2 regions of the Streptomyces sp. NPDC020489 genome follow, and region 1 is predicted to be linked to the other one. Evidence: riboswitches for the same ligand, from Rfam matches in the RefSeq annotation. Region 1 holds a riboswitch; the other holds the start of a gene.

Region 1 (7,167 bases):
ACCCGAGCGTCCGCCCGCCATGTCCTGCCCGACTTCACGGAACGCACGAGTTCCGGCCACACGGCGATGGACCCGTACTCCAAGCTCCTGGAGGAGCGGATCGTCTTCCTCGGGACGCAGGTCGACGACACGTCGGCGAACGATGTGATGGCCCAGTTCATGCACCTCGAGCACCAGGACCCCGACCGGGACATCTCCCTCTACATCAACTCCCCCGGCGGCTCGTTCAGCGCCATGTCGGCGATCTACGACACGATGCGATTCGTCAGTTGCGACGTGGAGACGATCTGCCTCGGGCAGGCGGGCTCCTCGGCGGCGGTGCTGCTGGCGGCCGGCACCCCCGGCAAGCGGTTCGCGCTGCCGGGTGCCCGCATGGTGATCCACCAACCCTCCCTGCCGCAGCCCGTGGAGGGACAGGCGAGCGATCTCGCCATCCAGGCGGCGGAGTTGGGGCGCGTCCGGGCCCGTCTGGAGGAGCTGCTCGTACGGCACACCGGCCGCACCCCCGAACAGGTCGCCGCCGACATCGAGCGGGACAAGGTCCTCGACGCCCAGGAGGCCCTGGAGTACGGCCTGGTGGACCGGATCATCCCCAGCCGCAAGGCCTCCCGCCCCGCTCCCGGCGACCGGTGAGCGGGCGATGCTGCCACCGGAACTCCCTCCGCTGCCCGCACTGACGCGCGCCGAGGGCGAGTTGATCGACCGTTACCTCGACGCGGTCGACCTGCTCGGCCGGATCAACCCGGCGCACGACGGGGACACCTACCGTGGACTGCGGGCCGCTCAGGCGCTGGTGACGAAGGCCGCCGAGCTGCGTGACGCGCTGGTGACCATGCACCAGCGCGGCGAGACCGAGCTGCACGCCCCGACCCTCGCTCGGGCGCTGCGGGTGCTCGACGGGGAGCGGCGCACGGCCCGGGTCACCGTGCCGCCCCCCTCCGACAGTTGACGCGACCGCGACCGTGGCCGGTCCGGACGTCCCGCTCCTTGTCGCGGCGCCCGGACCGGTCTTGAAACGGACCGAAAGACGTACCCCCTTTTGGAGTAGACGCCCCTCCTCGGACAGGGCCGTTCAGGTTGCGCAACGCGCGTAGCCGGAGCCCGGAACGAGGACCTTCGATGCTGGTCCGGGGGGCCGTGACCCCCTGGACGCTCCCTCGAACAGACGAGTGTCCACCCGAACGGGTGAGTGGTGAGTAACGCCACAAATCCCCGATTCCATTGGGTTTTTCGGCGTGGAGTGCGTGAAGATCCCTGACTGACGACAAGACCCCGCCGCAGCGGCGGGGCGATCCGGGCGGACGCCGAGTCCTGCCGCCGCCTGGATGACCGGTCGACAGGAGTGGATCGGCAGGAGTGGAGGACCCAAGCACGACGGGTCGCCGGGACGGTCAAGCCATGACCGGACCTGAGCAGCCCTTGGGGTGAAGCCGCGTCAGCGGCCGGGCAACTTCGCCAGCCCGAATCCGACAGGTCATCCTTCACAGGCGGCTGACGAAGGGTTGCGCATGTCTGCGCTCAATCGTGTCCCGTCGCTCATGGTCCGGGCCGGTACGGCTTCGGCTCTCACCATCGCCGCCGTGGGCGGCTCGATCGTGGTCCCGGGCGTCGCCTCCGACGCCGAGGCGGCCACATCGTCGACGAAGGCACTTCAGGTGGCGGCTTCCAAGAAAGGCTCCCCGTACAAGTACGGCGCCGCGGGACCGCACCGGTTCGACTGCTCCGGGCTCACGCTGTACTCGTTCAAGAAGGCCGGCAAGAAGCTGCCCCGGACGGCGGCACAGCAGTACAACAAGACCCGCCACATCTCCGCGGGGAACCGCAAGGCCGGAGACCTCGTGTTCTTCCACTCCGGCTCCAGCGTGTACCACGTCGGCATCTACGCCGGTAAGGGCAAGATCTGGCACTCCCCGAAGAGTGGGGAGGTCGTGAAGCTTCAGAAGATCTGGACCAAGAGCGTCTGGTACGGCCGGGTCAAGTGACCCACCCCGTGCGGGTGACGGCGACCTGACCCGCCGTCACCCGCGCGGGTCGTCGACGGGCCCCTGAAGGGCGCCTCCGAGGACTCGGGGCGCCCTCTTTCACGGCTCCTGCTGGCCCGCGGAGACCGGCTCGGCCGGGACCACCCACGGGAGTTCGATGGAGACGGTCTTGCCCCCCTCGCGGGTGGGCCGGACTCTCAGCTTGCCGCCGCACTCCGCGGTCAGCCAGCGGATGATGACCATGCCGCGGCCGTTGTCCTGCTGGACCGCGGCCGGCAGCCGTCTGGGGAAGCGGGGGTGGCTGTCGGTGACCCCGATACGCAGGTGTTCGTCGCGGTCGAGCTGGAGGTCCACCGTGAAGGTGGGGGACTGCCCGAACGTGTGCTGTACGGCGTTGGTGGTGAGTTCGGAGACGATGAGCCGGATCGCCTCGGCCACCTCGGTGTCGGCCGGCAGACCCCATTCCGCCAGGGTGCCGATGACGTATGTGCGAGCCGCGGAGACCGAGGCGGGATCGCTCGGCAGAGTGACGGATGCTTCCAGATGGTCTGCCATGACGACGCCGTCCCTTTCCCACGGGACCTGGTCCGACACGGAGCGGATGGGTCGAGTACGGTCCCGGACTGGTGCTTCATCGCCAGACTGCCATCACCGGGCCGGTCACGGTGCCGATCCACCAAGATATGCATATATCTGTCGCTCGATGCGGTGAACTCTCCGACGGAAAACCGTATGTGGGCGGCCCGGAAGGAGTAGGGAGTAGCCCATGCAGCACGGTCCCGCGGTACGCCGCCGGAAACTGGGCGCCGAACTGCGTGCCTTGCGCACCGGCGCCGGGCTCACCAGTGGTGAGGCGGCCCGGCTGGTGGGCTGGCACCAGTCGAAGGTGAGCCGGATCGAGACCGGCGCGAGCGGGGTGAAACCGGCCGATGTGCGGTTACTGCTGGACGCCTACGAGGTGCAGGACGCTCAACTCCGGGAGTTGCTGCTGGTGTTGGCGGGGTCCGACGAGGGCGGCGGACGGCACCACTGGTGGCACCAGTACCGCGGGGTACTGCCGCCGACCTACCGCGATTTCATCAGTCTGGAGTCCCAGGCGAGCGCGATGCGCACCCTGGAGACCTCCGTGGTGCCGGGGCTGCTGCAGACACCCGAGTACGCGCGCGCGGTGACGCGGGCCGCGGTGGGCGGCCTCGACGTCGACCCGGACGAACGGCTGGACGCGCTGGTCGAGGTGCGACTGGCCAGGCAGGACGTCCTTCGGGCAGAGCCGCCGCTGGAGCTGAGCGCGGTGCTCGACGAGGCGGTGCTGCGCCGGGACATCGGCGGCCCCGAGGTCATGGCGCGGCAACTGCACCGGCTCATCGACGCGGCCCGGCTGCCCCAAGTGAGGCTTCAGGTCCTGCCGTTCGCCGCGGGAGCGCACATCGGCATCACCGGGCCTTTCGTAATCTTCTCCTTTTCGAGCAAATCTGATCTGGATGTCGTTGTTCTCGACCACTTGACGAGTAGCCTCTACCTCGAGCGGAAAGAAGACCTCCAGGCCTATACCGAGGCCTTCAACACCCTTCAGATCCACGCCCTTTCGCCCGAGGACTCGTTGGATTACATCGCCGGGATAGCAGACGGCGCGTAAGGAGGCACCATGTCCGCAATGCCTCGGAACGTTCCTTCCAGTACCGACCTGCACGGCGTGCGATGGCTGCGCAGCAGCTACAGCACCGGAGCCAACAACTGCGTGGAGACGGCTCGGCCAGGCACCGGTCCAGCGGCCGGACTGCTCGCCGTACGCGACTCCAAGGACCCGTCCGGACCCGCGCTGCTCTTCTCCCCCGAGAGCTGGGCGGGGTTCACGGCCGCGTTCTGATCCCCGTCGTCGAGTACACGGCCGTGTCACGCCGACTCATGGTCGCGTCTCGCCGATCACACGTACAGCGCGTTCGATCTGCGCCGCGGAGAGGTCCGCGCGGGCGGTCAGCCTGAGCCGTGAGATGCCGTCGGGGACGGAAGGAGGACGGAAGCAACCGACGGACAGTCCCACCGCACGGCAGTCCGCCGCCCACTGCACGGCCTCCTCCGGGGACGGCGCGCGCACGGAGACGACCGCGGCGTCCGGGCGTACCGCCTCGTGACCCGCGGCGGTCAGCCGTGCGTGCAGCTCGGCGGCCACCTCGCGGGCCCGCGCCGCGCGCTCCGGCTCGCGGCGCAGCAGCCGCAGGGCCGCCAGAGCCGCCCCCGCCGCGGCGGGGGCGAGGCCGGTGTCGAAGATGAAGGTCCGGGCCGCGTTGACCAAGTGGTCGATCACCCGGGCGGGGCCGAGCACGGCGCCGCCCTGGCTGCCGAGCGACTTGGACAGCGTGACGGTTACCACGACGTCCTCGGCGCCCGCGAGTCCCGCCGCGTGCGGGGCGCCCCGGCCGCCTGTGCCGAGCACGCCGAGGCCATGGGCGTCGTCGACGACCAGGCCCGCGCCGTGCTCCCGGCACGCCTCGGCGAGCGCGGCCAGCGGGGCGGCGTCGCCGTCGACCGAGAAGACCGTGTCGGAGACGACGACGGCCGGTCCGTCGTGCGTCTGCAGCGCCTTGCGCACGGCTTCCGGGTCGGCGTGCCCGACGACCTGGGTGGTGCCGCGTGCCAGTCGGCAGCCGTCGATGAGCGAGGCGTGGTTGCCGGCGTCGGAGACGATCAGTGAGCCGTGCGGGGCCAGCGCGGTCACCGCGGCGAGGTTGGCGGCGTACCCGGAGGAGAAGACCAGGGCCGCCTCGAACCCGCAGTATTCGGCCAGCTCGCGTTCCAGTTCAGTGTGGAGCTCGGTCGTGCCGGTGACGAGTCGAGAACCGGTGGAGCCCGCGCCCCAGGTCCGGGCGGCCCGGGCGGCGCCCTCGGTGACCTCCGGATGGCGGGCGAGCCCCAGGTAGTCGTTGCTCGCGAGGTCCAGCAGCGGCGAGTCGGCGGGGCGGGGGCGCAGGGTGCGTACGAGTCCGGCGCGGTGGCGCAGCCGCGCCTGCTCGTCGATCCAGCCGAACGCCATGGGTCCTCCGGAGGTTTTGTAGGCAGCGAACAGACACTAGTGGGACAGGCAGCCCCCCACTGTGTGGCAATACCCACACAGCGAATGGCCGCTGTTGTGTGAACTCTCCTTGGCCCAAGACGGCTCCTTAGGACAGGATCAGTTTTCATGGACCTGCTGAACACGCTGGTGGACAAGGGGCTTCGGCGCGAGCTGCCGACCCGCGAGGAAGCTCTCGCCGTCCTCGCCACCTCCGACGACGACCTGCTCGATGTGGTGGCCGCGGCCGGAAAGGTGCGCCGGCACTGGTTCGGCCGACGGGTGAAACTGAATTACCTCGTCAACCTCAAGTCCGGCTTGTGCCCCGAGGACTGCTCCTACTGCTCGCAGCGGCTGGGCTCGACCGCCGGCATCCTGAAGTACACCTGGCTGAAACCGGACGAGGCCTCCAAGGCCGCTGCGGCCGGGCTCGCGGGCGGCGCCAAGCGGGTCTGCCTGGTGGCCAGCGGCCGCGGGCCGACGGACCGGGACGTGGACCGGGTCTCCGACACCATCAGGGCGATCAAGGACCAGAACGAGGACGTCGAGGTCTGCGCCTGCCTCGGACTGCTCTCCGACGGCCAGGCCGAGCGCCTGCGCGAGGCGGGCGCCGACGCCTACAACCACAACCTCAACACCTCCGAGGCGACGTACGGCGAGATCACCACGACGCACACCTACGCGGACCGCGTGGACACCGTGCAGAAGGCGCACGCCGCCGGTCTGTCGGCGTGCTCGGGTCTCATCGCCGGAATGGGCGAGACGGACGAGGACCTGGTCGACGTGGTCTTCTCGCTGCGCGAGCTGGACCCGGACTCGGTGCCGGTCAACTTCCTGATCCCCTTCGAGGGCACCCCGCTGGCCAAGGAGTGGAACCTCACCCCGCAGCGCTGTCTGCGCATCCTGGCGATGGTCCGGTTCGTCTGCCCGGACGTCGAGGTGCGGATCGCGGGCGGCCGCGAGGTGCATCTGCGCACGATGCAGCCCCTCGCCCTGAACCTGGCCAACTCGATCTTCCTCGGTGACTACCTCACCAGCGAGGGCCAGGCCGGCAAGGCCGACCTGGAGATGATCGCGGACGCCGGCTTCGAGGTGGAGGGCGCGGGCGAGGTCACGCTGCCCGAGCACCGGGCCGACGTGGCCGCCGCCGCGGGCGGCTGCGGGTCGCACGGGAGCGCGGAGGGTGCCGGGTGCGGGTCGCACGGGGGCACGGAGAGTGCCGGGTGCGGGTCGCACGGGAGTGCCGGGTGCGGGTCGGTGTGCGGTGCGGCTCCGGAGCCGGCGGCCAACGAACCCCGTCCGGACCTGGTCGCCGTACGCCGTCGTGGTGCCGGAACGGATCTCGCGCCCAATGCCTGACCTGTCCGTCCCGGAACTGCTGGAGCTGGACCGGCGGCATGTGTGGCATCCCTACGGTCCGATGCCGGGACGTGCCGAACCGCTCGTCGTGGAGTCGGCGAGCGGGGTGCGGCTGCGGATGGCCGACGGCTCGGGTGAGCTGGTCGACGGCATGTCGTCCTGGTGGTCGGCGATCCACGGCTACAACCACCCGGTGCTGAACGAGGCCGCGCGCGAGCAGCTCGGGCGGATGAGTCACGTGATGTTCGGCGGGCTCACCCACGAGCCCGCCGTACGGCTCGCGAAGCTCCTTGTCGACATGTCGCCCGAGGGTCTGGAGCATGTCTTCCTCGCCGACTCCGGCTCGGTGTCGGTCGAGGTCGCGGTGAAGATGTGCCTCCAGTACTGGCGCTCGCTGGGCCGCGGCGGGAAGCGGCGCCTGCTCACCTGGCGCGGCGGCTACCACGGTGACACCTGGCAGCCGATGTCGGTGTGCGACCCCGAGGGCGGGATGCACGAACTGTGGAGCGGGGTCCTGCCGCGCCAGGTGTTCGTGGGAGCCCCTCCGGCCGCGTACGAGGAGTCCTACGCCGAGGAGCTGCGCTCGGCGATCGCCCGGCACGCCGACGAGCTGGCCGCGGTGATCGTGGAGCCGGTGGTGCAGGGCGCGGGGGGCATGCGGTTCCACTCCCCCGCGTATCTGCGGGTGCTGCGCGAGGCGTGCGACGCCCATGACGTGCTGCTGGTGTTCGACGAGATCGCGACCGGCTTCGGCCGGACCGGCGCGCTGTTCGCGGC
Region 2 (7,167 bases), on a different contig from region 1:
GTGTTGGGCGGCGGCTTCCAACTACTGGCTCCCCCGAGGGGGATGGCCTCACGACCACCCCGTAGCCGCCATTCTCACCCGAATCGGTGAGGAGTGGTGTTTTCCGTGATGTCCATCTGACCAAATCGGCCAGGGAAAGACGTCAGCCCGCGGGCTCAACTCCACGTACACCTGCGGTATGACACGGCAAGGCGGCGCCTGCCCCGACCCGTAGGGGTCGGACACGGGCCGCCGCCGTCGGTGCCCTTGGCACCCCGGTGGATGGGGAACGCGGTCGGCCACGACATCCGGGGCCTCGGTACGAGGCTGATCGCGGACCGGGCGCAGACCGACGGTATGACGCGCATCACGCGGGAGGGTCGGGTGCGGGGCCGGGCACCTCGCCCCGCCCTGCTCCGGCTCACCCGGGCCGCAGAGGCCGCTGTGCGGCTGGACTGCGGGGGTGCGCGCGGGTACTACGCCGCCACGCTCGCGGGGCGGTTGCCGCTGTGCGGCTCGACGCGGGCGCGCCGGGTACTACGCCGCCACGCTCGGCAGCGAACGGCAGCGAACTGCTACGGCAACAGGCGGAGGGCGGTAGGCCGCAGGCGGTGGGCCACAGGCGGCAGGCGGCAGGCGGCAGGCGGCAGGCGGCAGGCGGCAGGCGGCAGGCGGCAGGCGGCAGACAACAATCCGGCAGGCCCTACCCCGCCCGATGCACCACCGCGTCGCACATCTCCATCAGCGCGGCCTTCGCGTCGCACTCCCGCAGCGGGGCCAGCGCCCCGCGCGCCTCCTCCGCGAACCGCACCGTGTCCCGCCGCGCCTGCTCCAGCGCGGGATGCGCCCGCAGCGCGGCCAGCGCCTGCGCGTGGCGTGCGTCGTCGGTCAGGTCGGAGTCCAGCAGCTCGCAGAGCGCGATGTCCTCCGCCAGCCCCAGCCGGGCCGCCCGCTCGCGCAGCCGCAGCACCGGCATGGTCGGGATGCCCTCGCGCAGGTCCGTCCCCGGGGTCTTGCCGGACTCGTGGGAGTCGGAGGCGATGTCGAGCACGTCGTCGGCGAGCTGGAAGGCGACGCCGAGACGCTCGCCGTACTGCGTGAGGACGTCGACCACCGTCTCGTCGGCGCCCGACATCATCGCGCCGAAGCGGCAGGAGACCGCGACCAGCGAGCCGGTCTTGCCGCCGAGCACGTCCAGGTAGTGCTCGACCGGGTCCCGGCCGTCCACCGGTCCGGCGGTCTCCAGGATCTGCCCGGTGACCAGCCGCTCGAACGCCTCGGCCTGGACCCGGACGGCCTCCGGACCGAGGTCGGCCAGGATGTGGGAGGCGCGGGCGAACAGGAAGTCGCCGGTGAGGACGGCGACCGAGTTGCCCCAGCGGGTGTTCGCGCTGTCGACCCCGCGCCGTACGGCCGCCTCGTCCATCACGTCGTCGTGGTACAGCGTCGCCAGGTGGGTCAGCTCCACCACCACGGCCGACGGCACGATCCCGGGGGCGTGGCGGTCACCGAACTGGGCGGCGAGCATCACCAGCAACGGGCGGAAGCGCTTTCCGCCCGCCCGGACGAGGTGCTGCGCGGCCTCCGTGATGAAGGGGACCTCGCTCTTGGTGGCTTCGAGCAAACCCTCCTCGACGGCCGCCAACCCGGCCTGGACATCGGCTTCCAGAGCCTGGTCCCGCACGCTCAGCCCGAACGGCCCGACGACGGTCACGAGGGGTCTCCTGTCTGCTGGTGTCTACTGGCGATTACGCGGTTTGTCGATAGGTCGCTGCCATCACTCAAGTCAGCGTATCCGGTCACCTTTCGATCACCGATGCCACCCACCCGAGCAGCACGGGCGGTATGGGACCACGACCGCTATGTTTCCGATCACCTGAAAAGAGCGGATATCTAAAGACTTGGACGAAAGCGGCACAGCGTGTCGCGAACGGCCATCGATGTGGACCCCCGCCGGAGGGCCGCCGCCCGAGCACGACACCGCCTCCTTCGGTCGGCCCCGAGGGCCTGCACACCCGCTCCGGCCTGGAGATACGGGGAACGGTTCTCGATCCTGGGCACGCGAGCCGCCCTCGCCTGGGTGACATGCGCATGCCGCTGTGAGCCACGGTGGCGGCGACGCACAGGGCCGGCCGCACCCGTCCGCGCCGCGCACGGCCCCCCTGGTCCACCTCACCCCGATCGCCGAACGTATGCCCGCTTCGGCGTCAACGGCGCGATCCCGACGCCCGCGGGCCCGGCCGTGACGGCGGCGACCCAGGGGCCGAGCCGCACTACGCACCCCGTCCACTGCGGTCACCCCGATGGGCCCGCGCATCCGTACGCCGCCCGCCCGCCGCGAGGCGTCCTCGGGCACCGCCTTCGACGAGTCCGAGCAGGCGTGGACCCGCGGTCCGAGCACGCTGCGGACCCGCTCCGGTAGCGAACCCCACGAGCCGCCGGATAACTGCCAGTTGGGCATCCTTGCCCGATATGCCGCTCTTGCGCTCACCAGTGAGTTGACTCACGTCCGCCCACCCGACTCCCTTGGAATTCCACGGGCGACAAACCGCGCACCAAGGTCAACAAGTGTGATCTGTGAATTCGGTACTTGTTCCGGACATGTGCCCTCGCATACGTTCCGGGCCCGGGCGGACGCCTAATCCTGCCGCCGCCCGATACCGCTCACTCAACGAAACACGTACGGCAGGAGCGGGGGACCCAGGTAAGTCGCCGAATCCGGACGTCTCAGGGCGATCCGGCACGGCTCGGGGTGTAGCCATGCCTTCTCCGGCATGGCCGGGCAGCTCCCGCCCGAACCCGACAGCTCACCTCGTAGGCGCCGGAGAGGAAATTCGTCATGCGTCTGCCCCGCAAGCTCGCCATCGCCGGTACCGGCATAGCCCTGCTCGCCCTTCCGCTCGTCGGCGCCACCAGCGCCTCCGCGGCCACCCCGACGGTGTCCACCGCGACCTCGCTCGGCTACTCCAACACCCTCGACGGCTGGATCCGCGCCTCGCTCCAGGTCATGGCCCAGAACGGCATTCCCGGCAGCTACAACGGCATCTACCGCAACATCATCCGCGAGTCCTCGGGCAACCCGTACGCCATCAACAACTGGGACTCCAACGCCGCCGCGGGCACCCCGTCCAAGGGCCTGCTCCAGGTCATCGACCCGACGTTCCAGGCGTACCACGTGGCGAACACCTCGTGGGACCCCTACGACCCGGTCGCCAACATCACCGCCGCCTGCAACTACGCGGCGCAGCGGTACGGGTCGATCGACAACGTGTGGGGTGCTTACTAGAACGCGGCGGGGAAGAGTCTTTCGAGGACGACGGCGATGCCGTCGTCCTCGTTCGACAAGGTCACCTCGTCGGCCACGGCCTTGAGTTCGGGGTGGGCGTTGGCCATCGCGACCCCGTGGGCCGCCCAGTCGAACATGGGGATGTCGTTGGGCATGTCCCCGAAGGCGACGGTCCGTTCGGGGCCGAGGCCGAGGTGTCCGGCGGCCATCGCCAGGCCCGTCGCCTTGGTGACGCCGCATGGCTGGAGTTCGACGGTGCCGGGGCCCGACATCGTCACGGTCGCGAGGGAACCGACGACGGTGCGCGCCGTCGCCGCCAACTCGTCGTCGGACAGCGACGGATGGCGCAGCAGCACCTTGCTGATCGGCTCGCACCACAGGTCGTCGCGGCGCGCCACCCGCACGGCGGGCAGGGTCGGGTGCGGCATCAGATAGCCGGGCTCGATGAGGGTGAGCCCGTGCACCCCGTCCTGGTCGACGGCGGCGTACACCTGCCCCACCTCGGCCTCGATCTTGCCGAGCGCGGTCTCGGCCAACTCCCGGTCCAGGGTGACCGACCAGAGCAGACGGTCCGCGCCGGCGTCGTAGACCTGCGCGCCCTGCCCGCACACCGCGAGCCCGGTGCTGCCCAGGTCGTCCAGGAGCGGCCGCACCCTCGGGGCCGGACGGCCGGTCACCACCAGATGCCGGGCCCCGGCCTCCGCCACCCGGGCGAGCGCGGCGAGCGACCGGTCGGAGAGCGTGTCGTCGCCCCGGAGCAGGGTCCCGTCCAGGTCAGTGGCGATGAGTGCATATGCGGTGGGTGCGGCCATGATCAGAGAATACGGATGGAAACCCCTGCCGACTCGACGCGAACCGGACGGGCGCAGCCTTCACATGCGTTGACCGCCGCTCCGGTTCCGCGCGTCGCTGCGCACAGGTGACTGTGCTGATGTAACTGTGATCGTGCACAGAACGAAGAGCGCGTAACCTCTTGTCAGCACAGAGGTTGTGGGGTTACTTACTGGGAGCTCAGAACATCAGCGACGGTCTCGACTGTGCACGCTCACAGGCGCATCCGGCGCCGATCTTCTCCGTGACCGTCCGCCGAAGGGACCCGAGAGATGCGCAGACGCAGTGTTCTCACCGCCGCCGGAGCCGCCGCGCTCGCCGTGCCCGTGCTGGGGGCCACGCCCGCGGCCGCCGACACCTCACGTGGGCGCAGGCGCCTGGAGATCCGCGCCATGGACATCTCCTCGCTGCCCAAGAACGAGGACCACGGCGCCGTGTACCGCACGGCCGACGGCCGCCGCGAGGACCCGGTCCGTCTCCTCGCCCGCGCCGGCGTCACCCATGCCCGGCTGAAGGTCTGGGTGAACCCCGCCGACGGCTACAACACCAAGGCGCGCGTGCTGCCGCTGGCCCGCCGCCTGCGCCGGGCCGGTATCGGCATCTGGGTCGACTTCCACTACTCCGACACCTGGGCCGACCCGGCGCACCAGACCAAGCCGGCCGCGTGGGCGGATCTGGACGTCGCCGGGCTCACCCGGGCCGTGTACGACCACACCGCCGACGTCCTCGGAGCGCTGCGCCGGCAGGGCACGCCCGCCGACCTCGTCCAGGTCGGCAACGAGATCAACGGCGGCATGCTCTGGCCCGAGGGCAAGAACTGGGGTGGCGACAGCGGCGGTTGGGGCAACCTCACCGCCCTGCTCAAGGCGGGCCTGAGCGCCGCCCGCGACACCACGCCCCGCGTACGCACCCTGCTGCACATCGCCTCGGGCGGCGACAACGGCACGTCCCGCTGGTGGTTCGACAACGTGGTGTCCCACGGCGTCGACTTCGACGTCATCGCCCAGTCGTACTACCCCTTCTGGCACGGCACTCCGCAGACCGCCGCCGCCAACCTCGCCGATCTCACCGCCCGTTACGGCAAGCCGGTCGTCATCGCCGAGACCGCGTACCCCTTCACGCTCGGCAGCGAGGACGACGTCAACGACATCCTGAACAGCCCCGCGCAGCTCACCCCCGGTTTCCCCGCCACCCCCGAGGGCCAGGCCGCCTGGCTGCGCACGGTCGCCGACCTCACCGCGGGCGTCCCCGACGGACAGGGTCTCGGCTACTGCTACTGGGAGGGCGCCTGGACCTACCGCGCCGGCAGCGGCTGGGACCCGCAGGACCCGGGCTCGGGCAACGCCTGGGAGAACCTGGCGCTGTTCGACTTCCACGACCGGGCCCTGCCCGGCCTGCGGACCCTGGGCCGCTACCGGTCGTAGCGGATGGGATGCTCCCGGGGTGACGGACCTGCCGGAGACCTTCCTCGACCATCTGCGGACAGCGGCCGTCGGCGTGCTCGAACGCTTCCCCGCCGACCTCAGGCCCGAGATGTACGCCCTGTCCTTCCGCATCTGGCGCGTGGACGACGACGACCGCCGACCGTACGTCGCCATCGGCTACCAGACCGAGAGCCAGTACGAGCGGGAGAAATACCCCGACGCCGAGGGCGAGGTCCGCTGGAACCACGCCTACTGGCTCCTCGACGGCTTCGAGACCCTCGGCAACGTCCCCGAGGACCCGGTGGGCGGCCAGGTCTACGTCGAGGAGGTCAGGCGGCTCGGCGCCTGGTACGACGGAGACTTCGACCTCGACCGCGTACTGGACGACGAGGATCTGGCGGCCCGGGCCGACCTCCTGCGGCACCACTTCTACGACGCCGTCATCGACCTCGCCCGCCATCTGCACGCCGACGGGGTGATCGAACGGATACTCGGCCGGCCGCTGCCCGTGGTCGTCTTCGACATGGCCCACCCCGGCTGGGAGCTGCACGCCACCGAGGCCGCCAACCCGCCCGAGCTGGTACGGGAGTTCATGGCCTGGCAACTGGCCGCCGGGGAGTTCTGATCGGGCATCGCGGACTCTTCGCCCCCTCCCAGTCACCCCTTCAAGCCCTCCCCATCCAGGCGGCTCGCACGTAACGTGTGGCGCGACCACATGGCATACGCAGCGATTGAGAGCGAGGCAGCACCCCATGCCCCCCTTCGATCTCCCCGAGGGCGACCCCTTCGGCCCGCACAACCTCCCGTACGGCGTCTTCTCGCTGCGCGACTCCACCGACCGGACCGTCGGCGTCCGGCTCGGCGACCAGGTCCTCGACGCGGGCGCGGCGGCCCACGCGCTGGGCTCCCCCTACGCCGCCCTGCTCGCCCGCCCCACCCTCAACCCGCTCCTCGCGGCGGGCCGCACCGCCTGGTCGGACGTCCGGCGCGCCTTGACGGCCTGGGTGACGGTGCCCTCGCACCAGTCGGCCGTCGCGGAGTTCCTCCATCCGCTGAGCTCGGTGACCCTGCACCTCCCCTTCGAGGTCGCGGACTACGTCGACTTCTACGCCTCCGAGAACCACGCCCGGAACGTCGGCCAGATCTTCCGCCCCGACGCCGCCGACTCCCTGACCCCCAACTGGAAGCACCTCCCGATCGGCTACCACGGCCGCTCCGGCACGGTGGTGGTCTCGGGCACGGATGTCGTACGGCCTTCGGGGCAGCGGAAGGCCGCCACGGACCCCGAACCCGTCTTCGGCCCGTCCGTCCGCCTGGACATCGAGGCGGAGGTCGGCTTCGTGGTCGGGGCACCGTCGACGATGGGCTCACCGGTGGCGCTGGGTGACTTCCGCGAGCACGTCTTCGGACTGTGCCTGCTCAACGACTGGTCCGCGCGCGACATCCAGGCCTGGGAGTACGTCCCGCTCGGCCCGTTCCTCGGCAAGTCCTTCGCCACGTCGGTGTCGGCGTGGATCACCCCGCTCGACGCACTGGACGAGGCCCGCGTGGCCCCGCCGGAGCGCACCCACCCCCTGCTGCCCTACCTGGACGACTCCGGGCTCGTCGACGAGCCCGGCGGCTACGACCTGCGGATCTCCGTCGCGA

The links. Region 1 has a riboswitch for cyclic di-AMP ahead of ACH41F_RS30940 (NlpC/P60 family protein). Riboswitches for the same ligand answer to the same signal wherever they lie in the genome.
Region 2: it holds a riboswitch for cyclic di-AMP, as region 1 does, so the genes downstream of both, ACH41F_RS33210 (transglycosylase SLT domain-containing protein) here and ACH41F_RS30940 (NlpC/P60 family protein) in region 1, are expected to answer to the same signal.

The regions. Positions count from the first base shown of each region.
Region 1 is NZ_JBIRUZ010000013.1:138,486-145,652, forward strand. Features, by position in the region: gene ACH41F_RS30930 (ATP-dependent Clp protease proteolytic subunit) at 1-633, shown strand, start outside; gene ACH41F_RS30935 (hypothetical protein) at 641-949, shown strand; cyclic di-AMP (ydaO/yuaA leader) riboswitch at 1,293-1,505, shown strand; gene ACH41F_RS30940 (NlpC/P60 family protein) at 1,509-1,982, shown strand; gene ACH41F_RS30945 (ATP-binding protein) at 2,082-2,537, opposite strand; gene ACH41F_RS30950 (Scr1 family TA system antitoxin-like transcriptional regulator) at 2,749-3,618, shown strand; gene ACH41F_RS30955 (DUF397 domain-containing protein) at 3,628-3,849, shown strand; gene ACH41F_RS30960 (aminotransferase class I/II-fold pyridoxal phosphate-dependent enzyme) at 3,886-5,013, opposite strand; gene bioB (biotin synthase BioB) at 5,161-6,390, shown strand; gene ACH41F_RS30970 (adenosylmethionine--8-amino-7-oxononanoate transaminase) at 6,383-7,167, shown strand, end outside.
Region 2 is NZ_JBIRUZ010000015.1:58,938-66,104, forward strand. Features, by position in the region: gene ACH41F_RS33205 (polyprenyl synthetase family protein) at 683-1,693, opposite strand; cyclic di-AMP (ydaO/yuaA leader) riboswitch at 2,631-2,815, shown strand; gene ACH41F_RS33210 (transglycosylase SLT domain-containing protein) at 2,819-3,265, shown strand; gene ACH41F_RS33215 (Cof-type HAD-IIB family hydrolase) at 3,262-4,077, opposite strand; gene ACH41F_RS33220 (arabinogalactan endo-beta-1,4-galactanase) at 4,369-5,520, shown strand; gene ACH41F_RS33225 (hypothetical protein) at 5,540-6,145, shown strand; gene fahA (fumarylacetoacetase) at 6,273-7,167, shown strand, end outside.